One region of the Lentzea sp. NPDC051838 genome, then DNA from elsewhere that is predicted to be linked to it. Evidence: riboswitches for the same ligand, from Rfam matches in the RefSeq annotation. Region 1 holds a riboswitch; each other region holds the start of a gene.
What was found. Region 1 has a riboswitch for glycine ahead of gcvT (glycine cleavage system aminomethyltransferase GcvT). Riboswitches for the same ligand answer to the same signal wherever they lie in the genome.
Positions count from the first base shown of each region.

Region 1 (7,978 bases):
TGAGCCGCGTTCTCCGGCGTGATCGCGATCAGCACGTTCAGGTCGCCGCCGGCGAAGAACGTCTTCTTGGCGGAAGTGATGATCACACCGGTGATGTCGTCGCCCTCAAGACGAGACACGGCCTCGCCCATCAGCTCGCCGTACTCGGTGTTCATCACGTTGGCGGAGCCGGACATGTCCATCGTCAGCGTGACGATGCCGTCGGAGTCCTTGTCGTAGTGGAACGGCATGTCAGACCCTCTCGATGATCGTCGCGATACCCATGCCGCCACCGACGCACAGCGTGGCGAGGCCGCGGCGCAGGTCGCGGCGCTCCAGCTCGTCCAGCAACGTCGAGAGGATCATGCAGCCGGTCGCGCCCAGCGGGTGGCCCAGCGCGATCGCGCCGCCGTTGACGTTGACCTTGTCCTCGGCGATGCCCATGTCCCGCACGAACTTCAGCACCACGGACGAGAACGCCTCGTTGACCTCGAACAGGTCGATGTCCTCCACCGAGAGCCCGGCCTTGTCCAACGCCTTGCGCGCGGACGGCGCCGGTCCGGTGAGCATGATCGTCGGCTCGGTGCCCACCACGGCAACGGAAACGATGCGGGCACGCGGCGTGAGACCCAACGCCTTTCCGGCCGCGGCAGAGCCGATCAGCATGGCCGCGGCGCCGTCGACGATCTGCGACGAGTTGCCCGGCGTGTGCACGTGGTTGATGCGCTCGACGGTGGGGTAGCGGTCGATCGCCACCGTGTCGTAGCCGAGGTCGCCGTGGAACTGGAAGCTGGGCTTGAGACGACCCAGAGACTCCACAGTGGACTCGGGCCGGATGGTCTCGTCCTCCTTCAGCACGACCGTGCCGTTCTGGTCGACGACCGGCACGACCGAGCGCTCGAAGAAGCCGTTCTTCTGCGCCGCGAAGGCGAGTTCGTGCGAACGGGCCGCCCACGCGTCGACGTCCGTGCGCGAGAAGCCTTCCAGCGTCGCGATCAGGTCGGCCGACACGCCCTGCGGCACGAAGGAGAGGTCGAAGTTGGTGCCGGGGTCGATCGCCCACGCGCCGCCGTCGGACCCCATCGGCACGCGCGACATCGACTCGACGCCACCCGCCACCACGAGGTCCTCGAACCCGGAGGCGACCTTCGCGGCCGCGAGGTTCACCGACTCCAGGCCGGACGCGCAGAAGCGGTTGAGCTGCACACCCGCCGGGCGCTGGTCCCAGCCCGCGGCCAGCACCGCCGTGCGGGCGATGTCACCGCCCTGCTCGCCGAGCGGTGACACCACGCCGAACACGACGTCGTCCACCGCGGAGGTGTCGAGGGAGTTGCGTTCGGACAGCGCGCGCAGCACACCGGCGGCCAGCGCGACGGGCTTGACGCTGTGCAGCGACCCGCGCTTCCCCTTGCCGCGCGGCGTGCGCACCGCGTCGAAGATCAAGGCTTCGCTCATGGACCTCACGCTAGGCCCGCTCAGTGGAGCTGGCCATGACCGTGAAGGGTGACCGATTAGCTCACCACCAACTCCATGTGCTCGGGCTCCTCGGCGTCCACGAACCCCAGCCGCTTGTAGAGGCGCCGAGCAGGCAGGTTGTCGTCGTACACGCGCAGCCGCACGACCTTCCAGCCCTGCTCCGCCGCCCACGTCAGCACGCCGTTGACCAGTGCTTCCCCGACCCCGCGGCCCCGGTGGGACCTGCGCACCCACATCGAGTACAGGTGCAGGCCGGTGGGCTGGGACGCGGCACCGACGAGTCCGACCGGTTCCGGGGTCAGCGCGACGAGCTTCAGCCCCCGTTCGACGGAGTCCCGCCAGTCGTCCTCGGTGTAGGCCTGCTCGCGGGCCAGCGTCGATCCGAACCCGTCCGGATCCGAGGCCAGCGCCTCCAGGCGGACGTCCCGCCAGAGCTCCCAGTCGTCCGGCGTGACCTGGTGGATCTGCATACAGGGCAGTCTGAACGACCGGGGTGGGAATTTCGCTCACTTTTTCGGGCGACGGCCTGGCGCGCCGGTCATGGCGTGGATCACGGGCCGGTGGTTTCGTTGAAGGCATGGCAGAGCGTCGATCGCGGTGGATGGACAGCGACCTGGACCAGTTGCGCCAGCTCGCCCGCACGTTCATGGAGAAGGAGGTCGCGCCGCACCAGGAACGCTTCGCCGAGCAGAAGCAGGTCGACCGCGACCTGTGGCGCAAGGCCGGTGACCTGGGGCTGCTGTGCCTGAGCATCCCCGAGGAGTACGGGGGCGGCGGCGGCACGTTCGCCCACGAGGCCGTGCTGCTGGAGGAGCAGGCACGCGCCGGCGACAGCGCCTGGGGCAACAGCGTGCACAGCGGGATCGTCGCGCACTACCTCAACTCCTACGGGTCCCACGAACAGAAGCAGCGCTGGCTGCCCAAGCTCGCGTCCGGCGAGTACGTCGGCGCGATCGCCATGACCGAACCCGGTGCCGGCTCCGATCTGCAGGGCATCCGCACGAAGGCCGTGCGCGAGGGCGACGAGTACGTCATCAACGGCTCGAAGACGTTCATCACGAACGGCGTGCACGCCGACCTGGTGATCGTGGTGGCCAAGACCGACCCGGCCCAGGGCGCTCAGGGCATCTCGCTGATCGTGGTGGAGAACGACATCCGGCGCGGCCGCGTGCTCGACAAGGTCGGCATGAAGGGGCAGGACACCGCCGAGCTGTTCTTCGACGACGTCCGCGTGCCGGCCGCCAACCTGCTGGGTGACGCCGAAGGTCTGGGGTTCATCCAGCTCATGCAGCAGCTGCCGCAGGAACGCCTGATCATCGGCGTCTGCTCGGTCGCGGGCATCGAGGCGGCCGTCGACGTGACGCTGAAGTACGTGAAGGAGCGCACGGCGTTCGGCAAGGAGCTGATGAAGTTCCAGAACACCCGGTTCAAGCTCGCCGAGTGCGCCACCGAAGCGGCCGTGACCAGGGCGTTCATCGACGAGTGCATCGAGAAGCACCTTCGCGGCGAACTGGACGTGCCGACCGCGGCGATGGCGAAGTGGTGGGCCAGCGACCGGCTCGGTGTCGTCGTCGACGAGTGCGTGCAGCTCTTCGGCGGCTACGGCTACATGAACGAGTACCCGATCGCGCGTGCCTGGTCCGACGCCCGCGTCCAGCGGATTTTCGGCGGCACGAACGAGATCATGAAGGAAATCATCGCGAGGTCCCTGTGACGGGCCCGCTGGCAGGACTGCGCGTCATCGAGCTCGCGGGTCTCGCGCCCGCGCCGTTCGGCTGCATGGTGCTCGCCGACCTGGGCGCGGACGTGATCCAGGTGGCCAAGCCGGGGAGTCACTCGACCGTTCCCGGCGACTTCCTCGGCCGCAACCGGCGCTCGGTCGCGATCGACACCCGCAAACCAGAGGGCGCTGAGCTGGTCTTGAGGCTCGTCGAGCAGTCGGATGTGCTGGTAGAGGGCTTCCGGCCGGGCGTGACCGAGCGGTTGGGCATCGGTCCGGCGCAGTGCCTCGCCCGCAACCCGCGCCTTATATATGGACGCATGACCGGCTGGGGTCAGGACGGGCCGCTGTCCGACCGCGCCGGGCACGACATCAACTACATCGCCATCGCGGGTGCGCTGGAGCCGCTGGGGCGTGCCGGCGGGCCGCCGTCGTTCCCGATCAACCTGCTCGGCGACTTCGGCGGCGGAGGGATGCTGCTGGCCCTCGGCGTGCTCGCCGCACTGTACGAACGCGAGCGCTCCGGGCGCGGCCAGGTCGTGGATGCCGCGATGGTCGACGGGGCGGCGTTGCTGACGACGTTCCTGCACGGGATGCGCGGCGCGGGCATGTGGAAGGGCGGGCGCGGCGAGAACATGCTCGACGGCGGCATCCCGTTCTACGACGTCTACGAGGCCGCGGACGGCAAGTACGTGGCCGTCGGCGCGCTGGAGGAGAAGTTCTACGCCGACCTGGTCCGCGTGCTCGGGCTGGAGGACGCGCCGACGCGCAACGACCCGGCGAACTGGCCTGAGCTGCGGGAACGCATCGCGGCGGCGGTGAAGACCCGGCCGCGGGACGAGTGGGCCGACCTGGCGCGGGACACCGACGCGTGCCTGGCGCCGGTGCTGACGCCCGCCGAGGCGGCACGGCATCCGTACAACGAGGCGCGGGCGACTTTCGTGGACGTCTCGGGCTCTCTGCACCCGGCGCCGGCTCCTCGCTTCGACCGGACTCCGACGTCGGTTCCGACGCCTCCGGTTTCGACCGGGGTGAACACCGCGGAAGTGCTTGCCGACATGGGTGTGGCGGACGCCCAAATTATGGAACTGCGTCGGTCAGGAGTTATTGGATGAATGCTCGCGTGCGCATTAATAAGGACACGAAGGGGTGACAGAGCGTGATGCCGACCGGTCGGCATCCGGGTGAGTCCGGGTGAGGCTCAGCTCAACTGGGTCTGGTCCAAGCTGTGGGATGCGAGGGAGTCCGTGTTCACCTCGTGCCCAGGACATCGGCGCAGTTGAGGCCCCTCTTTAGCCGCCATTCGGGTGACATTCCCCGTCGCGCAGGCGTGCGTCGCTGGTAGATCCTTGCATCGGTTTGGCGTGGTCGTTGTTCATCGGCCGGGTGAATGAGGGACCATGTCGGGTGACACGGGCGGTCTGCCGCCTCACCTGTGAGCGAGATGGACGGAGAGGTACCTGTGAACCTCAAGAAGGTGCTAGTGCTGGCGGGCGTCGCGCTGGTGCTGTTCCTCCTGATCACCCAGCCCGAGCAGTCCGCTGCCGCGGTCCAGCAGGTGCTCGGCTGGCTGCGTCAGGGCGCGGAGTCGATCATCACCTTCATCAGGAGCCTCTTCGGGACGGCGACCCCCGTCGCCTAGTGACTCTGGGTGAGGAACGACCGTTCGCGTTGAGCCGGACGGGTGGAATGCGGCCAATCACGCACTGGTAACGGGTGTTCTGGGGATTCAGGGTCTGGCGATTGTCAGACCTACCGAATACCTTCCGCTGCAATGGCCGATCCCCGACCGACGAGGAGGCACATATGGTCGAGGACTCCGGGGTCCACGAGCTGTTGCAGCAGTGGGCGGCTGAACGGTCTGATGACGCAGAGATGCAGGAGGTGAACCGGATCAAGAACGCGTGGCTCGCTGAGGCACCCCCCTCGGCGCCAGGCATCCCCGTGCAGCGGGGAGGCAGGGGCGGGTCGTCGCGTGGCTTGGTCAAGGTCGACTCGGCGGATCCGGCCTACGTGGCCGCGATGCGCAAGCGGGCGCCGGAGGCACCCGAGGCTTTGCTCGCTGCCGCGGCGAGCTACTGGCAGTTGGTGGGCGACGTCGCAGAGGCCGAGCAGTGGTGGGACGCGGGCATCAGCCCGTTGGACCAGCGCGCGCTCGACTACCGCGCGGCGGGCCTGACCCCTGCCGACCTCGGACGGCGCTTGGGTCCGATGACGGTTCTCCAGCACCTTCGCCGCGGTTCCGCCGCAGCCTGGTGCGTCGCACGTCTGCAGAGGCAGCGCCGGGACGGCGTGGCGTAGGAAAGGTGGACGGGCTGTCTTCACGGGGCAGCCCCGTACCCAAGTAGTCTGGAGGTCGTGCGCGGCCTCCTTACTCCCCAGCGAGTGTTGATCGGACTTGGCTGTCTGGTCGCACTGATCGCTTGTTGCGGGCTCGCGTACTGGCAGTGGCAGCGCTTCGAGTCCGCCAGCGGCACGTTCCAGAACCTGGGTTACGTGCTCCAGTGGCCGCTGTTCGGCCTCTTCCCGGCCTTCATGGTGTGGCGCTTTCGCCGTCTGGCGCGCCAGCGTCGTGACGAGCCTCTCCCCACGCCGGAGCCGGTTGCACCCGCCGCGAAGCCGGTGACTACCGTTGACGCCGTCAAACCCGCGCCTGTCGAGCACTTCGACGATCCTGAAGACGCGGAGCTCGCGGCCTACAACCGCATGCTCGCGGACCTCAACGCGCGGGACGGTCGTTGAGCGAAGGCGGGCAGATGAAGGGTGCGTTGACCCGGTTCCGGGTCATGGCTTACGTGGTCGGTGTCTTCCTGCTGCTCCTGGTCGTGGCGATGGTGCTCAAGTACGCCGCGGACATGGGTGGCGCGATGAAGGTCGTCGGCCCGGTCCACGGCTTCCTCTACGCCATCTACCTGGTGATTTCGGTCGACCTGGCACTCAAGCTGCGCTGGTCGATCAAGGGCACCGCCCTCGTGCTGCTCGCCGGGACGATCCCGTTCCTGTCGTTCTGGGCTGAGCGCAAGGTGGTCGAGAAGACTGCGCAGGGCGTGCCGCTGTGACGTTTGGCCTGCTAGCGTCTGGGGCTACCAACTGAACACGGCCGTCGATGTCGCGCGGAAGAGACCCCTCTCGCGGGGGCGCCGAAGGAGCAATCCCTCCCCGGAATCTCTCAGGCACAGATACCGCACGACGAAGGCAACTCTGGAAAGCAGGCCCATCGGCCTCGCCCACGGTGCAAGTCGCGTCCCGCGCGGCGAAGCTCTCAGGCTCATGACAGAGGGGGAGGCTCGCTCTAGTGAGGAGTCTCCGATGGACCGTGTCATTCTTTCGTTGCCTCAGCCGGCCTGGTCCGGCTCTTCGGCGCACCCAGGAGGAGCGTTCTGATGTCCCGCCTCACGCCTCTGAACGCCGAGCACGAGCAGCTCGGCGCGATGTTCACCGACTTCGCGGGCTGGCGGATGCCGCTGCGCTACTCGTCCGAGCTGGCTGAGCACCACGCGGTGCGCACCACCGCGGGCCTCTTCGACCTCACGCACATGGGTGAGATCGTGCTGACCGGGCCGCAGGCGGGCGAGGCGCTCGACTTCGCGCTCGTCGGCCACATCTCGGCGCTCGCGGTCGGCAAGGCCCGCTACACGATGATCACCCAGGCCGACGGCGGCGTGATCGATGACCTGATCGTGTACAGGTTGGGCGACGAGGAGTTCATGGTCGTCGCGAACGCCTCCAACGCTCTCGTCGTCGCCGAGGCCCTCGTCGAGCGCGCCGCCGGGTTCGACACGGTCGTCACGGACAAGTCGACCGAGTACGCGTTGATCGCGATCCAGGGCCCGAAGTCGGTCGAGATCCTCTCCGGGCTGACCGACACCGACCTGTCGACGGTGAAGTACTACGCGTCGTACCCGTCCACCGTGGCCGGTGTCGACGCGCTGCTCGCGCGCACCGGGTACACGGGCGAGGAGGGCTTCGAGCTGTTCCTCGCACCGGCCGACGCTCCGGCCGTGTGGGCCGCGCTGCTGGAGGCGGGTTCGTCGCACGAGCTGAAGCCGTGCGGTCTGGGCTGCCGCGACACGTTGCGTCTCGAAGCCGGAATGCCCTTGTACGGCAACGAACTGACCACGTCGCTGACGCCGTACCACGCGAACCTCGGCCGCGTCGTGAAGCTCGACAAGCCGGGTGACTTCGTGGGCCGCGACGCGTTGACGAAGGTGTCGGAGTCCGGTGTGGACTCGGTCCTGGTCGGACTGAAGACCCCCGAGCGCCGCGCCCCGCGGCACGGTTACGCGGTGCTGAACGGCGACGAGGTCGTGGGCGAGGTGACGTCGGGCGCGCTGTCCCCGACCCTCGGCTACTCCGTCGCCATGGCCTACGTGACGAAGGCGAGTGCCGAGCCCGGCACCCAACTGCTGGTGGACGTCCGCGGCAAGAAGCAGCCGGTCGAGGTCGTCGCACTTCCGTTCTACAAGCGCGCCAAGTAGGGAGATCTTCCAGATGTCCGACCAGTTCAACGCCTCCCTCGCGGAGTACGACCCCGAGGTCGCCGAGGCCGTCGCGGCCGAGCTGGCGCGCCAGCAGGGCACTCTCGAGATGATCGCCTCGGAGAACTTCACGCCCGTCTCGGTGCTGCAGGCGCAGGGTTCGGTGCTCACCAACAAGTACGCCGAGGGCTACCCCGGCCGTCGCTACTACGGCGGCTGCGAGCACGTCGACGTCGTGGAGCGCCTCGCCATCGAGCGCATCAAGTCGTTGTTCGGCGCCGGTTTCGCCAACGTCCAGCCGCACTCGGGCGCCCAGGCCAACGCC
Region 1 is NZ_JBFAYI010000019.1:5,033-13,010, forward strand. It holds gene AB0M24_RS31580 (3-hydroxyacyl-CoA dehydrogenase NAD-binding domain-containing protein) at 1-230, opposite strand, end outside; gene AB0M24_RS31585 (acetyl-CoA C-acetyltransferase) at 232-1,434, opposite strand; gene AB0M24_RS31590 (GNAT family N-acetyltransferase) at 1,491-1,925, opposite strand; gene AB0M24_RS31595 (acyl-CoA dehydrogenase family protein) at 2,033-3,169, shown strand; gene AB0M24_RS31600 (CaiB/BaiF CoA-transferase family protein) at 3,166-4,290, shown strand; gene AB0M24_RS31605 (hypothetical protein) at 4,620-4,817, shown strand; gene AB0M24_RS31610 (hypothetical protein) at 4,982-5,476, shown strand; gene AB0M24_RS31615 (hypothetical protein) at 5,534-5,917, shown strand; gene AB0M24_RS31620 (DUF3817 domain-containing protein) at 5,932-6,234, shown strand; glycine riboswitch at 6,280-6,370, shown strand; glycine riboswitch at 6,371-6,462, shown strand; gene gcvT (glycine cleavage system aminomethyltransferase GcvT) at 6,559-7,653, shown strand; gene glyA (serine hydroxymethyltransferase) at 7,667-7,978, shown strand, end outside.

Region 2 (7,978 bases), on a different contig from region 1:
GCCGTGGCGGGATGGCTGCAGGGTCCGCTCACCCGTGAGGTGTGGGAGGCGCTCGCGCCGTCGATGGGCTACATGGCTCTGTTGCGCAACCTCAGGAACTTCGACGAGGCAGGCATGTCCGACGAGGTGGCGGCGACCGTCGCGGCACGACTGGCCGACCCCGGTCAGGTCGCGCGCTCGCGGCAGTTCCCGTTCCGCTTCCTGTCGGCGTACGAGGCGGCACCGAGCCTGCGCTGGGGCCACGCCCTGGACCAGGCGCTGCAGGCGTCGCTCTCGAACCTGCCCGCGCTGCCGGGCCGGTCGCTGATCCTCGTCGACACCTCGGGGTCGATGACCGGCGGCCGGATCTCCCAGCACTCGAAGGTCACCCCGGCGAAGGCCGCGGCGGTGTTCGGCGTGGCGCTCGGAGTGAAGGGCGAGCGGGTCGACGTGCGCGGCTTCGCGGACGGCGTGTTCACGCACGTGCTGCCGCGGGGCGGGTCGGTCGTCCGCGAGGTCGACCGGTTCCTGCAGCGGATCGGCGAGGTCGGCTACGGCACGGACATCGCCGGGTCGCTCGCCCGCACCTACGACGGACACGACCGGGTGTTCATCATCTCGGACATGCAGACGGTCGCGGGCCACGACGGGAAGGGCATCTCGGACCTCGTGCCGCGGCACGTGCCGATCTACGGCTTCAACCTGGGCGGATACGCGCAGGCGGCGTACGCGACCGGTGGGGCCAACAGGCACGAGTTCGGTGGCCTGACCGACGCGACGTTCCGGATGGTTCCGCTGCTCGAGGCGGGCCGGAACGCGGACTGGCCGTTCTGAGCTTAGGGGGCGCTTACTTTTCGTAAGCGCCCCCACCAGCTATCATCGGCTCCATGGAGTACAACGTGTTCGCGAAGGCGTGCCCGTCACGTCCGACGCTGGAGCACGTCACCGGCAAGTGGGGCAGCCTGACGATGAGCGCTCTCCTCAACGGGCCGCTGAGGTTCAACGAGCTGCGCCGCCGGGTCGACGGCGTCAGCGAGAAGATGCTGTCCCAGACGCTGCACGCGCTGGAGCGCGACGGCCTGGTCATCCGCGACGCGCAGCCGACGAACCCGCCGCGCGTCGACTACAGCCTCACGCCGCTCGGCGGTGAGACCGCCGAGCGGCTGCTCGCGCTGATCCACCTGCTGGAGGCGCGCATGCCGGACGTGCTGGCGGCGCAACAGGAGTACGACGCCCGCACGTGAACTGTGCGGGCGCCTTCCGGCCCTGAGATCAGCACTCGATGACGTTCACGGCGAGGCCGCCGCGCGCCGTCTCCTTGTACTTCACCGACATGTCCTTGCCGGTGTCGCGCATGGTCTTGATGACCTTGTCGAGCGACACGAAGTGCGAACCGTCGCCGCGCAACGCCATGCGCACCGCGGTGATGGCCTTGATCGACGCGACGGCGTTGCGTTCGATGCACGGGATCTGCACCAGCCCGCCGATCGGGTCGCACGTGAGGCCGAGGTTGTGCTCCATCGCGATCTCGGCCGCGTTCTCGACCTGTTCCGGTGTGCCGCCGAGGACCTCGGCCAAGCCACCGGCCGCCATCGAGCACGCCGAGCCGACCTCGCCCTGGCACCCGACCTCGGCACCGGAGATCGACGCGTTCTCCTTGAACAGCACGCCGATCGCGCCCGCCGTGAGCAGGAACCTGACCACGCCGTCGTCCGAAGCGCCCGGCACGAACTTCGTGTAGTAGTGCAGCACCGCCGGGACGATGCCCGCCGCGCCGTTGGTCGGTGCCGTGACGACACGGCCGCCTGCCGCGTTCTCCTCGTTGACCGCCAACGCGAAGAGCGTCACCCAGTCCATGACCCGCAGCGGGTCGGTGACGAAGTGCTCGCCCTCCAGGCGCTTGCGCATCTCGGCGGCGCGGCGGCGGACCTTGAGGCCGCCGGGCAGGACGCCGTGCTCGGTGCAGCCGCGCTCGACGCACTCCTGCATCACGTGCCAGATGTGCAGAAGTCCTTGGCGCACCTCGTCTTCAGTCCGCCACGACAGCTCGTTGGCCATCATGATCTCGCTGATCGACAGGCCCGTTTCCCGGCAGCGCGCGAGAAGCTCGTCGCCGGTGAGGAACGGGTGCGGCAACGGGGTGGTGTCCGGCTTGATCCGGTCGGTGCCCGACGCGTTCTCGTCGACGACGAACCCGCCGCCGATCGAGTAGTAGACGGCGTACTCGACCGACTCGTCACCCTGGTACGCCTCGAAGCTCATCCCGTTGGGGTGCAACGGAAGCGACTTGCGGCGGTGCATGACGAGGTCGCGGTCGTGCACGAAGTCGATCTCGTGCGCGCCGCCGAGCTTCAGGCGTCCGGAGGTGACGATCTCCTCGACGCGGGTCGCCGCGGTCGTGGGGTCGACTTCCTCGGGGAGGTTGCCTTCGAGACCGAGGAACACGGCCTTCGGACTGCCGTGGCCGTGCCCGGTCGCGCCGAGCGAGCCGAACAGCTCGACGTGCACGCGGTCCACTTCGGACGCTCGTGCCCCGAGCTTCTCGACGAACATCGCGGCAGCGCGCATCGGGCCGACCGTGTGGGAGCTGGACGGTCCGATGCCGACGGAGAAGAGGTCGAAAACGCTGATCGCCACTGATCAGTCCTTCGTGGTGGGGGCGGTGCTCAATTTCTTGGCAGGTCAGTCTTTGGTGAGCTCGGCGTACTTGGCCGCCGTGAGCAGGTTCTCCGCCGACTCGACCCGGACCTTGAACAGCCAGCCGGCGCCGTACGGGTCGGTGTTGATGACGGCCGGGTCGTCGACGACCGCACCGTTGACCTCGATCACCTCACCCGTCACCGGGGAGAACAGGTCGCTGACGGACTTGGTGGACTCGAGCTCGCCGCAGACGGCGTTCGAGACGACCTTGGCGCCGACCTCGGGAAGCTGCACGAAGACGATGTCGCCGAGGGCGTCCGCGGCGTACTCGGTGATTCCGCAGGTCAGCGGGTCCTGGGTACCCGGCGTCCAGTCGACCCACTCGTGCTCGACGGTGTAGAGCAGGTTCTCGGGGAACTCCACGGCGACTCCTCTGGCTGATGACGGGTCAGGACAACCAACGCCCCCTCCGCCGTGCAGAGTTGCCTATCCCGAGCGGTCTTGCTGCCTGAGAGTGTGCGGGAGCTTGCCCCTTCGGCGCCCCGACTGCTTCGTCGAGGTCTCTCCCACTCGGGTTTCGGTGCTTCTTGGTTCGACCAAAAGCGCACCACGGCCGATGTTCAGTTTTGAGTCCTTCGAGACCAGGCGAACGCTATGTGCGTCCACCGCCAAGTGTCAACGCGACAAGGTTGACATCGGGGAGAGCGCTGCCATGGTGAGGAGAGGCAGACATCGGAGGTCTCAATGAGGAAGCCGTTCATCGTCGCCTTGCTCACCACCCTCGTCCTGGTTCCCGTGCCCGCTGTTTCGGCAGCTCCGGCACCGTCTCCGATCAGCGTTCCTCTTACCCAATACTTCGACAACGACGGCATCGACACCGCTACCGACCGGACCGGCAACTTCGACGGTTCCGGTTACGCGTTCCCGGCGGAGGCGCTGCCGTCCGGCCAGGTCACAGCAGATGGCGTGCCGTACCTGTTCCCGGGAAATTCACAGGCCAAGAACAACAACGCGGTCGCTCTGGGGCAGCGGATCGACCTGCCGCGCGGCCGCTACCTGACCTTGCACTTCCTCGTGGCGTCCTCGTACGGGGCCGCTGGTGGGACCGTCACCGTGCACTACGCGGACGGGTCCACGACATCGGGCTCGGTCAGCGGGCCCGACTGGTATTCGGGCAGTGGTCCGATCTCCGCGCCGTTCCGGTACTCGCCCGGCGGACGTGACGAGCACCCCGTGTCGATCGGGACCTCCCAGGTCTGGGCGGATCCCCAGAAGGAGGCGATCGGCGTCACGCTGCCGGTCACGAGCCCGGCGGTCGAGGGCAAGTCCTCGCTGCACGTGTTCGCGCTGTCGGTGCAGCCGGTGGGCAAGGGCACGGTGTTCGCGGTTCGCGGCGCCCGCAGCACGACCAAGCTGCCGCGCGTGGGTGGCCAGACGATCGAGGCCACCGTGGTGAACCTCGGTGACCAGTGGCTCTCCAACGTCTCGGTGCGCGCCGAGGGGCTGGGCGTGGTGACGCTGCAGCCGGCGACCGTGAAGCGGCTCGCGCCCGGTGAGGAAGCTCGGGTGCGGATCGGCATCCACGCGTACCGGACCGGCACGTTCGACGGTCGCGTGGTGGCTTCGTCGGGACGGGTCACGGCCTCGCAGAACGCCCGGTTCACCCTGGGTGTGGCCGACTACCAGGCGACCGACGCGTCGTTGGGCGCGCACGAGTCGCCGTACTGGTTCGACGACGCCAAGTTCGGGATCTTCATCCACTGGGGGCTCTACTCGGTGCCCGCCTGGTCGCCGCCCGGTGAGCAGTACGCGGAGTGGTACTGGCAGTGGATGCAGGACCCTGCGAACGCCGTGAACCCGTACCACGCGGCGACGTTCGGGAAGGACTTCTCGTACGACCAGTTCATCCAGCAGTTCACCACGTCGAAGTTCAAGCCGGAGGAGTGGGTGCGGCTGTTCGAGGAGGCCGGCGCGAAGTACTACGTGCTGACCTCCAAGCACCACGAGGGCTTCGCGTTGTGGGACTCCAAGGTGTCCGGTCGCGACTCCGTCGACCTCGGGCCTCGCCGTGACCTCGTGAAGGAGCTGTTCGACGCGTCGCGGAAGTACACGCCGGGCTTGAAGAACGGGCTCTACTTCTCGATGCCCGAGTGGTTCAACCCGGACAACCCGTGGAGTGGTCACGCGCCGCGGAACCCGTACACCGGCGCTCCCGAGCCCTACACCGGTTACCAGGCCGGGCGGGACTTCGTTCGCGACTACCAGGCGCCGCAGATGACCGAGCTCGTCGACGGGTACGACCCCGACGTAATCTGGTGCGACATCGGCGGTGCGAACGACTCGCGCCGGGTCATGGCGGACTACTTCAACAAGGCCAAGAACCGGGCTGTGCCGAAGGACGTGACGGTCGACGACAGGTGCGGCATCCCGACCCACGACTACACGACGCCGGAGTACGCGACGTACCCGAACACCGTCGTGAAGAAGTGGGAGGCCTCGCGCGGCCTGGACCCGCGGTCGTACGGGTGGAACCGGGCGACGCCGGACTCGATGTACATGACCGCGGACGAGGTGATCGACACGCTGGTCGACACGACGTCCAAGAACGGCAACTTCCTGCTGGACATCGGGCCCCGCGCGGACGGCTCGATCCCCGAGATCATGCAGCAGCGGCTGCGCGAGACGGGTGCGTGGCTGCGGGTCAACGGCGAGTCGATCTACGGCACGACGTACTGGTCGCGGATGGCCCAGCAGGGTTCGCTGCGGTTCACGGTGAAGCCGAACGAGGCGTTCTACATCACCTCGTTGGTCCAGCCGGGGTCACAGCTGGTGGTCGACGCCCCGGTGCCTCTTCGCGACGGCGACAAGATCACCTTGCTGGGGTATGACAGGCCCCTGAAATGGACCCGATCGGGTGGAAAACTCGTGGTAGACGTGCCGCCCGGCGTTGGCCGGCACGCATGGGTCTTCAAGGTGGCTTTGTCCTAACAGAACAACCGACTAGTGACCGGATAGTGCGATCCGCACGGTGACATGACCTTCCGGCTGCCCCACATTGTGAGACAGAGGCCAGCCCGAACGGAGGAGTCATCGTGCGGATCGCAGTTCCCCGCGAGATCAAGAACCACGAGTACCGCGTCGCTCTCACCCCTGCCGGTGCGCACGAACTGACCAGCCGCGGCCACGACGTCTTCGTCGAGCAGGGCGCCGGCCTGGGTTCCGCCATCACCGACGAGGAGTACCTCGCCGCGGGCGCCAAGATCCTCGCTTCCGCCGACGACGTGTGGGCCGAGGGCGACCTGGTTCTCAAGGTCAAGGAGCCGATCGCGTCGGAGTACCCGCGTCTCCGCGCCGGCCAGACCCTCTTCACGTACCTGCACCTCGCCGCCGACAAGCCGCTGACCGAGGCCCTGCTGGCCTCCGGCACCACGGCCATCGCCTACGAGACCGTGCAGCTCCCGAACCGCTCGCTGCCGCTGCTCGCCCCGATGTCCGAGGTCGCGGGCCGCCTGGCCCCGCAGGTCGGCGCGTTCTCCCTGATGAAGCCCTCCGGCGGCCGCGGCGTGCTGCCCGGCGGCGTCCCCGGCGTCGCCCCGGCCCGCGTGGTCGTGATCGGCGGCGGCGTGGCAGGCGTCAACGCCGCGACCATCGCCGTCGGCATGGGTGCGGACGTGCAGATCCTCGACACCAACGTCGACCGCCTGCGCCAGATCGACGCCCAGTTCCAGGGCCGTCTGCGCACGCTGGCGTCCAACTCCTTTGCGATCGAGCAGGCCGTCCGCGAGGCCGACCTGGTCATCGGCGCCGTGCTCGTCCCCGGTGCCGCCGCCCCGAAGCTCGTCTCGAACGCGCTGGTCGCCGACATGAAGCCGGGCTCCGTGCTCGTCGACATCGCGATCGACCAGGGCGGCTGCTTCGAGGACTCGCGCCCCACCACGCACGCCGAGCCGACCTACGAGGTTCACAACTCGGTCTTCTACTGCGTGGCGAACATGCCGGGCGCCGTCCCGCGCACCTCGACCTACGCGCTGACCAACGTGACGCTGCCCTACGCGGTCGCGCTGGCCGACAAGGGCTGGACGCAGGCGCTCAAGGACGACCGTTCGCTCGCCCTGGGCCTCAACGCCCACGCAGGCCAGCTGACCAACGGCCCGGTGGCCGAGGCGACCGGCCTCGTGCACACGCCGCTGGAGACCGTGATCTAAGACCAACTGAATGAATGAGGCCCCCGCACGCGTGAATCGCTGCGGGGGTTTCGCCTATCTGGGCGCGAGGTAGCGCTCGCACCGCTCGGCGAACGTGAGATCGCTCGGGGCGAGCCGAGTTCGTGCGATGAACTCGTGCGGGTCGTACATGCCCGCCCGCAGGACGAAGCCGCGGTTGTCGTCGAAGTAGGAGCCGCCGCCCAGATCTGCGGCCGCCAGCGCGACCGCGATGCAGAGCACCGTGCTCACGTTCGTGGTGGCGCGGTAGTGGCGACTGCTGACGACCACGAACGTCGTCTCGGCCTCTCCGTCGAGCAGGTCGACGGTCCGCACCTCCGCGCCGTCACCCGTGGGCAGCAGGACGGTGAAGTCGATGTCCATGCCCATCGTCTCGATGGCCACCGTCGGAGCGTTGCTCTCCAGCTCCGGGATCTCGTCCGTCGCCAGCAGTTCGCCCATCACCTCACGAGTGTGCGGGAGCAGTGCGGAAACCTCGAACGGGCGCCGGATCGATCCGTCGACGGACCAGCTCATGACCGCAGGGCCGTCACGCGCGCCTTGATGCCGTCGATCACGCAGTCCAGGCCGAACTCGAACTGCCCCTCCAGCGACCAGATCTCCTGCTCGTCGAGCATCTTGACGTAGTTCGGGTGCTCGTCCCGGTACATGTCGGCGATCTTCGCCAGGTCCGGTGGCGGCGAGTCCATCCCTCCGCGAGCGACGAAGTTCGCCTCGGCGAGCGCGTACCCCGTCACGAAGCTCGACACCGTGGAGATCGACTGCGCCGCCACGGCCATGGACAGGCCTGCCCGCAGCATGGGTTCGAACATCGAGTCGGCCATCGCCACCGCGTTGGGGCCGATCGAGTTGAACTCGCCGATGCCGCGCACCCACCACGGGTGCTTGAGCGCGAGATGACGCAACGAGTGCATCATCCCGCGCAACGCCGTCTCCCAGTCCTCACCGGGGTCGGGGAGCACGAACTCGCCGTAGATCTCGTCCAGGCAGAGCTCGATCAGCGCGTCCTTGGTGGGCACGTGCCAGTACAGCGACATGGGAGCCGCGCCCAGTGCGGCGGCGAGCTTGCGCATGGACAGCTTCTGCAGGCCGTCCGCGTCCAGCATCTCCACCGCCTTGCGGACGATCGCCTCCCG
Region 2 is NZ_JBFAYI010000026.1:11,981-19,958, forward strand. It holds gene AB0M24_RS36560 (TROVE domain-containing protein) at 1-813, shown strand, start outside; gene AB0M24_RS36565 (helix-turn-helix domain-containing protein) at 867-1,223, shown strand; gene AB0M24_RS36570 (L-serine ammonia-lyase) at 1,252-2,616, opposite strand; gene gcvH (glycine cleavage system protein GcvH) at 2,662-3,042, opposite strand; glycine riboswitch at 3,106-3,198, opposite strand; gene AB0M24_RS36580 (alpha-L-fucosidase) at 3,364-5,607, shown strand; gene ald (alanine dehydrogenase) at 5,712-6,824, shown strand; gene AB0M24_RS36590 (hypothetical protein) at 6,879-7,358, opposite strand; gene AB0M24_RS36595 (TetR/AcrR family transcriptional regulator) at 7,355-7,978, opposite strand, start outside.
Region 2: another riboswitch for glycine. It lies ahead of gcvH (glycine cleavage system protein GcvH); the one in region 1 lies ahead of gcvT (glycine cleavage system aminomethyltransferase GcvT).

Region 3 (7,978 bases), on a different contig from region 1:
GATCGGGCGCAGGTCGAGGATGCACTCGTGGGCCACGAAGCCGCCCTCACCCGTGTAGAGCACCGGGTAGTGCTCGTCCAGGCGACGGGCCACGTAGTTGGCAGCGGCCACGGCGGTCAGGGTCGCGCGGCGCAGGCCGTCGCCGCCCATCATGCGCACGTACGCCCACGAGATCGGCAGGATCGACGCGGAACCCCAAGGGGCAGCGGAGATCGGGCCGACACCGGTCGCGGGGCCCGCGGTCGGCTGCAGCGGGTGGTTCGGCAGGAACGGGGCGAGGTGGGACTTCACGCCGATCGGGCCGACGCCGGGGCCACCGCCGCCGTGCGGGATGCAGAACGTCTTGTGCAGGTTCAGGTGCGAGACGTCCGAACCGAACTTGCCGTAGCGCGCCAGGCCGATCAACGCGTTGAGGTTCGCGCCGTCGACGTACACCTGGCCGCCAGCGTCGTGGACCAGGCCGCAGACCTCGCGCACCGTGTCCTCGTACACGCCGTGGGTCGACGGGTAGGTGATCATGATCGCGGCGAGGTCGTCGGCGTGCTCCTGCACGGTCTCGCGCAGGTGACCCATGTCGATGTTGCCCTTGTCGTCGCACTTCACGACGACGACGCGCATGCCGGCCATGACGGCGGACGCGGCGTTGGTGCCGTGCGCGGACGACGGGATCAGACACACGTCGCGGTCGGCGTTGCCATTCGCGCGGTGGTAGGCGCGGATCGCGAGCAGACCCGCGAACTCACCCTGCGAACCGGCGTTGGGCTGCAAGGACACCGCGTCGTAGCCGGTGACCTCGGCGAGCCACGCTTCCAGGTCCGACACGATCTTCAGCAGACCCTTGGCGTCCTCGACGGGCGCGAACGGGTGCAGCGTCGAGAACTCCGGCCAGGTGATGGACTCCATCTCCGCGGTCGCGTTCAGCTTCATCGTGCAGGAACCGAGCGGGATCATGCTGCGGTCGAGCGCGACGTCCTTGTCCGACAACGCACGCAGGTAGCGCAGCAGCGCGGTCTCGGAGCGGTGCGCGTGGAAGACCGGGTGGGTCAGGTAGTCGGACGTGCGGCGCAGGTCGGCCGGGATGCCGTCCGCGGTGTCGGCGTCGATGGCGTCCACATCGGACCCCGTCACGCCGAACGCTTCCCACACCGCGATGACGTGTGCGCGCGTCGTCTTCTCGTCGCAAGCGATTGCCACGACGTCGGCGTCGACCTGACGCAGGTTGATGCCGGCCGCGCGAGCCTTCTCGACCACCGCGGCGGCCTGGCCCTCGACGCGCACCTGGACGGTGTCGAAGAACTCGCCGTGCACGACGTCCAGCCCGGCCTCGCACAGGCCCGTGGCGAGCACGGTGGCGAAGCGGTGCACGCGGGTCGCGATCGCCCGCAGACCCTCGGGACCGTGGTACACCGCGTACATCGACGCGATCACCGCGAGCAGCACCTGCGCGGTGCAGATGTTCGACGTGGCCTTCTCGCGGCGGATGTGCTGCTCGCGCGTCTGCAAGGCCAGGCGGTAGGCGAGCGAGCCGTCGGAGTCGACCGAGACACCCACCAGACGGCCGGGCAGCTGACGCTCCAACCCGGAACGGACGGCCATGTACCCGGCGTGCGGGCCACCGAAGCCGATCGGCACACCGAAGCGCTGCGTGGTGCCGACGACGACGTCCGCACCGATCTCGCCCGGCGCGCGCAACAACGTCAACGCCAGCAGGTCCGCGACGACGACCGCCTGCGCACCGGCGTTGTGGATCTCCTCGATCAGGTCCTTCTGGTCACGCACCACACCGGACGCACCGGGGTACGAGAGCAGCACGCCGAAGAAGTCGCCGCCCAGGCCGAGGCCCTCGATGCCCTGCGACAGGTCCGCGACGACGATCTCGATGCCCAGCGGCTCGGCGCGCGTCTCGATCACGGCCAGCGTCTGCGGCAGCGTGTCGGCGTCGATGACGAACTTGTTGGACTTCGAACGCCCGCCGCGGCGCACCAGCGTCATCGCCTCGGCGGCGGCGGTCGACTCGTCCAGCATGGACGCGTTGGCCACCGGCAGGCCGGTCAGGTCGCCGACCATGGTCTGGAAGTTCAGCAGCGCCTCAAGACGGCCCTGCGAGATCTCCGGCTGGTACGGCGTGTAGGCCGTGTACCAGGCCGGGCTTTCCAGCACGTTGCGCAGGATCACGCCGGGCGTGACGGTGTCGTAGTAGCCGAGACCGATCATCTGCGTCATCGGGCGGTTCTGCGACGCGAGCTCGCGCAGCTCCGCGAGCGCCTCGGTCTCCGTCGCCGGCACCGGCAGGTCGAGCACGAGGTCGCGCTCGTGAATGGACGAAGGCACCGCGTGCTGCGCCAGCTCCTCCAGCGATCCGACGCCGATGACGTCGAGGATGCGCGCGAGTTCGGCCGGGCGCGGACCGACGTGGCGGTCGGCGAACGGGGTGCCGTGCTCGAGAGCGGCGAGCGGAATGCGGTCCTGCGTCATCAAACGCCTCCGGGGGCTGCGGGCACACGTGTCCTGGTGCCCTCCCCGCTCTGTCCGTACCCATCATGGGCGCCTGAGAGGTTCACCCCGGCGCGAACCAGGGCTTTCACCGTCGGCGGGATCTCGAAAGATCCACTTTCCAGAGGCGTCTCGCTCGGGCGGTCCTGGATGCCTGAGAGGTTCCCGGGGAGGGACTTGCTCCTTCGGCGCCGGGCTCTGTGACCCGGTCTCTCCCGCCTGAGTTCAGCGACTACCCGCGAAGAATACCCGCAGGCAGCCCAGGTAGTCGCTAGGGACGCGACCTACGTCTCAACAGCGAGACCTCGCAGCACCCTGCCGACCGGGTCGAGCAGGTCGTCGCGCACCGCCACCAGCAGGTGCGAGGTGCCCACCACGGCGTCCCCGCGCTTGGCCGCGACGAGCTTCGCGCCCTCGACGAACCGGTCGATCCCGGCGCCGGTCGCGGCAGGCAACGTCGCCGGATCCACGCCGGCCGCCCGCAGCGCCGCCGCGCCACCGGAGGAGAACTCCGGCCGCAACCGCCGCCTGGAGACGGTCAGCTGGTGGTCGACAGTCAACACCGCCGCCACCAGGTCCGCGGCGGTTTCCTGACGCCCGGCGGCCACCGCCAGCCTCTTCGCCTCCATGCGCACGACGTTCAGCACCGGTCCGCCTGTGCTTCGGCGGCGCATGATCAACCGAGTCAGCCACCGCATGCTGCCGCTCCCGGACTCGCCTTCCAACGCCCCTGCCTGGCGCAGCAACCACACCGCCGACGCGTCTTCCGGTTCCGCGGCCTTCCGCACGGCCTCGATCGTCGCCTCGACGTCCACGCGCAGAGCGCCGAAGAGGTCGGCAGCGCGTCCGGACTCGAGCGACAGCAACGCCACCGAGAGATGGGTCGTGGTCAGCGCACCGTCGCCCGCCTCGGCGATCGCCGCCCGCAGACACCCGTCCAGCGCACGGCTCACCGGCAGGACGGGCTCGACATGGGTGTGGTGGTGGGCTGTGCGCATCAGCGCGGTGACGTCCGGACCGGACTCGACGGCGAAACCGTCGTCGCCGGCCCAGCCTCCGACCATCGCCTGGGCCCGTACCGACTTCACGCCCAGCCTGCGGCCGCGGCCGATCGAGTCCGCCAGGGCGATCAGCAGGTGCTCGGTGCCGACGACACCGGACTCCGGTCGCGACGCCTGCCGCACCGCGTCGGCCAGCACCTTCAGAACCTGCCAGGAGGGTGTGCAGCTCATGCGCTCGACGCTAGGGAGCACTCCCCGTCCAGCGCGTCTGCCGACCGGCCATTGAGGACGGCCAGTCGGCCATGATCTTTCAGCCGGTCGCGCGCTCGCGACGCCGGCGGGTCAGCTCGTCCTCCGTCATGGGAGCGATCTCCACGCCGTCCGCGCGCTCGGCGGGGAACTCGTGGATCGTCCCGGAGATCTCCCGCATGGCACCGGAAACCGCGATGCCGAACACGCCCTGACCGCCCTGCAGCAGATCCACGACCTCTTCCGGCGAGGTGCACTCGTAGACGGTCGTGCCGTCCGAGAAGAGCGTGATCTTCGCCAGGTCCTGCACGCCGCGGCGGCGCAGGTGGTCGACCGCGACCCTGATGTTCTGCAGGGACACCCCGGTGTCGAGCAGTCGCTTCACGACCTTCAGGACCAGGATGTCCTTGAAGGAGTACAACCGCTGACTCCCGGACCCGTGAGCCATCCGCACCGTCGGAGCGACGAGTCCGGTCCTGGCCCAGTAGTCGAGCTGCCGGTACGTGATGCCCGCGATCTGACACGCCGCGGGACCCCGGTAGCCGACGAGTTCGTCCGGCAGCGAGGAGTCCGGGAACAGCTCACCCTGCTGCCCGGATTCGGCCCGCACGGGCGCTTCCTCGACCACGCCTGCCTCCCCTCGGAACGGCCACGAAACTCATGGCCGTCAAGCCGCTACGTCAGCTCGCGCAAACCAGCGACGTCCACTCGAGTTCGACGGTAAGACCGGTCAGAGGGCAGGTCAACGCGACGCGCGGGGAGTGTCGACCCTCAACCTCAAGTAGAGAGTCATGTCGTCACCCGAACCAGGACGTTCAGGTGACGTTTAGTGATCGTTTAGCGGGCAAATCGAGCGGAAAGTAGCCCAAAAGAGCGACACGCGACTGTGGTACGTCGGTTCCAAACGAGACAGACAGCGACACCGAGCAAAACTCAGGTGTCCGCGCCCCGGAAGTCCTCCGGCGAGACCGAGTCGAGGAACTCGCGGAACTTCTCGACCTCGTCCTCCTGCTCGTCGGGGATGATCAGGCCGGCCTCGGCCAGCACCGACTCCTCGGCGTGGATCGGTACGCCGACGCGCAACGCCAGCGCCACCGAGTCCGAGGGCCGCGCGGAGACCCGCACGTCGCCGTCGAACACGAGCTCGGCGAAGAAGGTGCCCTCCTGCAGGTCGGTGATCCGCACCTGTTCGAGGTTTCGGCCCAACGCGCCGATGACGTCCTTCAGCAGGTCGTGTGTGAGAGGCCGGGCGGGACGAACACCCTGTTGTTCGAGCGCGATGGCCGTGGCTTCGACGGAGCCGATCCAGATCGGCAGGTACCGCTCGCCCTCGGTTTCGCGCAGAAGAAGGATCGGCTGGTTCTGGGGCAGCTCCACCCGCACGCCGACGACACGCATCTCGCTCATCGGGCCTCGCCTCCCTCTATGTCGTTCGGGAGTACCCGGATTCACACCCGAGCATCCCCCGGCGTACGTGTTCGACGCTACCCGCCAAGCGGGCCGTGTGCTCAATTGTTGCGGGCCGATCGTGATCAAGACGACTGACGCAAGCCCGCTCTTACCAACAACGTGTGCAACGACGTGAAGAGATCAGCCAATTCCCGAACTGTCTCGGGATCTGAGAAGGACTTCAGCAGAACGACCTCGTGGTCCGCCGCAGCGCGAACCGCGCGCAGGTGTTCGCGCTCGACGCCGAGTCCGGTCATCGTCCGGATCGTGCGGAGCGCGGTGATGTCGTCGGCGGTGAAACGGCCCGCGGGGCCGGGGCGCAGCAGACCGTCGCGTTCCAGCTGGGACAGCTGTTCGACGCTGAAACCGGTCTGGGCCAGCAGATCGGCGCGTGACACCGAAGTGGAGTCCACCGGGACCGTGTCGAGCTGTTCGCGGATCACCTTGAGCGGCAGGTATCTGTCGCGTTGTGCGGACAGCACGAAACGCAACCTCTCGACGTCCGCCGTGGAGAACTGGCGGTAGCCGGAGGCCGTGCGTGCCGGGCGGACCAGCCCCTCCGCTTCCAGGAAGCGGATCTTGGAGATGGTGACCTCGGGGAACTCGGGGCGGAGCTGCGAGAGCACCGCCCCGATGCTCAGTCCCCCACGTTGTGGCCGCCCGGCCGTCACGCGTCAGGCTCCCGCGGAGCCAGGACCCGTCAGGAAGACGAGGCGGAACTTGCCGATCTGGACCTCGTCGCCGTTCGCGAGGACGGCCTGGTCGACCGGCTCGCGGTTGACGTAGGTGCCGTTGAGGCTGCCGACGTCGATGACGACGAACTCGCCGCTCTCCCTGCGGAACTCGGCGTGGCGGCGCGAGACCGTCACGTCGTCCAGGAAGATGTCGCTGTCGGGGTGGCGCCCTGCGCTCGTCGTGTCGCGGTCCAGCAGGAACCGGGACCCGGCGTTCGGGCCGCGCTTCACCACGAGCAGCGCGGAACCGGCGGGAAGTGCGTCAACACCGGCAACTGCCGGCTCCTGGGCGGGCGCCTCGGCGCCGCCCTCCATCTCCTGGAGGAAGTCCGCCCGGAAGACGGAGGTCCGCTCCGGGGACTGCTCCGGCGGAACGCCTGGGCCGTCGTTCGTGCTCACCTGAGCTCTCCTCCTGCTGCTGGATCCGTCACTTCCGGTAAAACCTATCGCGTTCGGGTCGCCAGCCTCAGCGCGGCTCCCCTTCCGGCCGAAGAGACGGCGAAAGATCGACGTCACTCCTTCTCCACCAACGCCTTGTAACCATCAGCGTCCAGCAGGCCTTCCAGCGCGTCCGCGTCGTTCAGGCGGATCTCCACCATCCAGCCCTCGCCGTACGGGTCGGTGTTCACCGAGTCGGGTGCCTGCACCAACGCGTCGTTGATGGCGACGACCTCACCGTCGAGCGGCGAGTAGAGGTCGGACACGCTCTTGGTGGACTCGACCTCGCCGAACGTGTCGCCCGCGGAGACGGTGTGGCCGACCTCGGGCAGCTGGACGAAGACGACGTCACCGAGCTGTTCCTGGGCGTAGTCGGTGATGCCGACGCGCACGGTGTTCTCGCCCGTGCTGGCGACCCACTCGTGTTCCTCGGTGTAGCGAAGCTCCTCGGGAATCAACTGACTGCGCTCCTCGTGCTGAACCTGTATGGGGTGATCTTTTCACGCGGCCTTTTCGGGAGTGACCCGCAGGGCCGAGAAGAACTGGTAGACGTACAGCAGCGCCGACCACAGGTAGAGCGCTCCGCCCCAGGCCGTGAAGGCGTAGGCGAACGGCTGGGCGATCTGCGCCCACGTCGAGTCGCCCTGCGCGAGCAGCAGCAGGGGGAACGCGTACAGCAGGTTGAAGGTCGCGGCCTTGCCCAGGTAGGTGACCTCGAACGGGCCCCAGCCCCGTTGCCGCAGGATCAGCAGGCAGATGCCGACGACGACCTCTCGCCCCACGAGCACGAGGGCGATCCACAGCGGAACGATGTCCCTGATCACGAACGCCAGCAGCGTGCAGAACACGTAGAGGCGGTCCGCGGCGGGATCGAGCAGCGCGCCGAGGTTGCTCATCTGGTCGAGCCAGCGCGCGAGCTTGCCGTCCAGCCAGTCGGAGAGACCCGCGAAGACGAGGACGAGCAGCGCCCAGCCGTCCGCGCGGGGTCCGAGCAACAGGTACAGGAAGAGCGGAACACCGGCCAGCCGCAACACGCTGAGCAGGTTCGGAATCGTCAGCAGGCGATCAGCCGGATCACGCACACCCGCACTCTAAACGAGTGACTGCGCACTGGCTGCCGGATGGCGTCACGGCTCGCGGTGCGGCTGGTTGCGGGATTCGTGCGGAGCGTTCGTTTCTTACAGGTTAAAGATCACGCTGTCTGGGTGAGCGACCATCCGCGGCGCTGCATCTCGGCACCGGAGATGGCGTGCGGGCGGCCCCGGTCGTCCCGGCCGACCCAGCGCGCGCGAAGACCCTCGAGCACGTACGCGTGGCCCCTGCTCCACACAACGCTGCAAGGCGTGGTGGGCAGTTCCTCGACCTCGTGTGGCTGGGTCTCCATGGCGGTTCTCATTTCAGTCCCTCCGTGACATCAGGGATGTCGTGAACCGGGGCTCCGGCGTTATCCCTGAGAACGAATTCTGGCGGACTGTGGTTCAGAACACGTGTCCTGTTTGGGTCCTAAGCGTTAACTGGATCAAACGGCGCGCCGAGCTGTTCGGACCCGAAGCTCGGCGGATGGCTGGTTGGTTGTCTACGCAACCGTTCGTCGTACGCCGATGACCGCACAAC
Region 3 is NZ_JBFAYI010000002.1:82,705-90,682, reverse strand. It holds gene gcvP (aminomethyl-transferring glycine dehydrogenase) at 1-2,475, opposite strand, end outside; glycine riboswitch at 2,625-2,721, opposite strand; gene AB0M24_RS06330 (Clp protease N-terminal domain-containing protein) at 2,778-3,725, opposite strand; gene AB0M24_RS06325 (MerR family transcriptional regulator) at 3,805-4,371, opposite strand; gene AB0M24_RS06320 (bifunctional nuclease family protein) at 4,677-5,150, opposite strand; gene AB0M24_RS06315 (MerR family transcriptional regulator) at 5,276-5,833, opposite strand; gene garA (glycogen accumulation regulator GarA) at 5,867-6,325, opposite strand; gene gcvH (glycine cleavage system protein GcvH) at 6,439-6,822, opposite strand; gene AB0M24_RS06300 (CDP-alcohol phosphatidyltransferase family protein) at 6,865-7,446, opposite strand; gene AB0M24_RS06295 (hypothetical protein) at 7,557-7,760, opposite strand.
Region 3: another riboswitch for glycine. It lies ahead of gcvP (aminomethyl-transferring glycine dehydrogenase); the one in region 1 lies ahead of gcvT (glycine cleavage system aminomethyltransferase GcvT).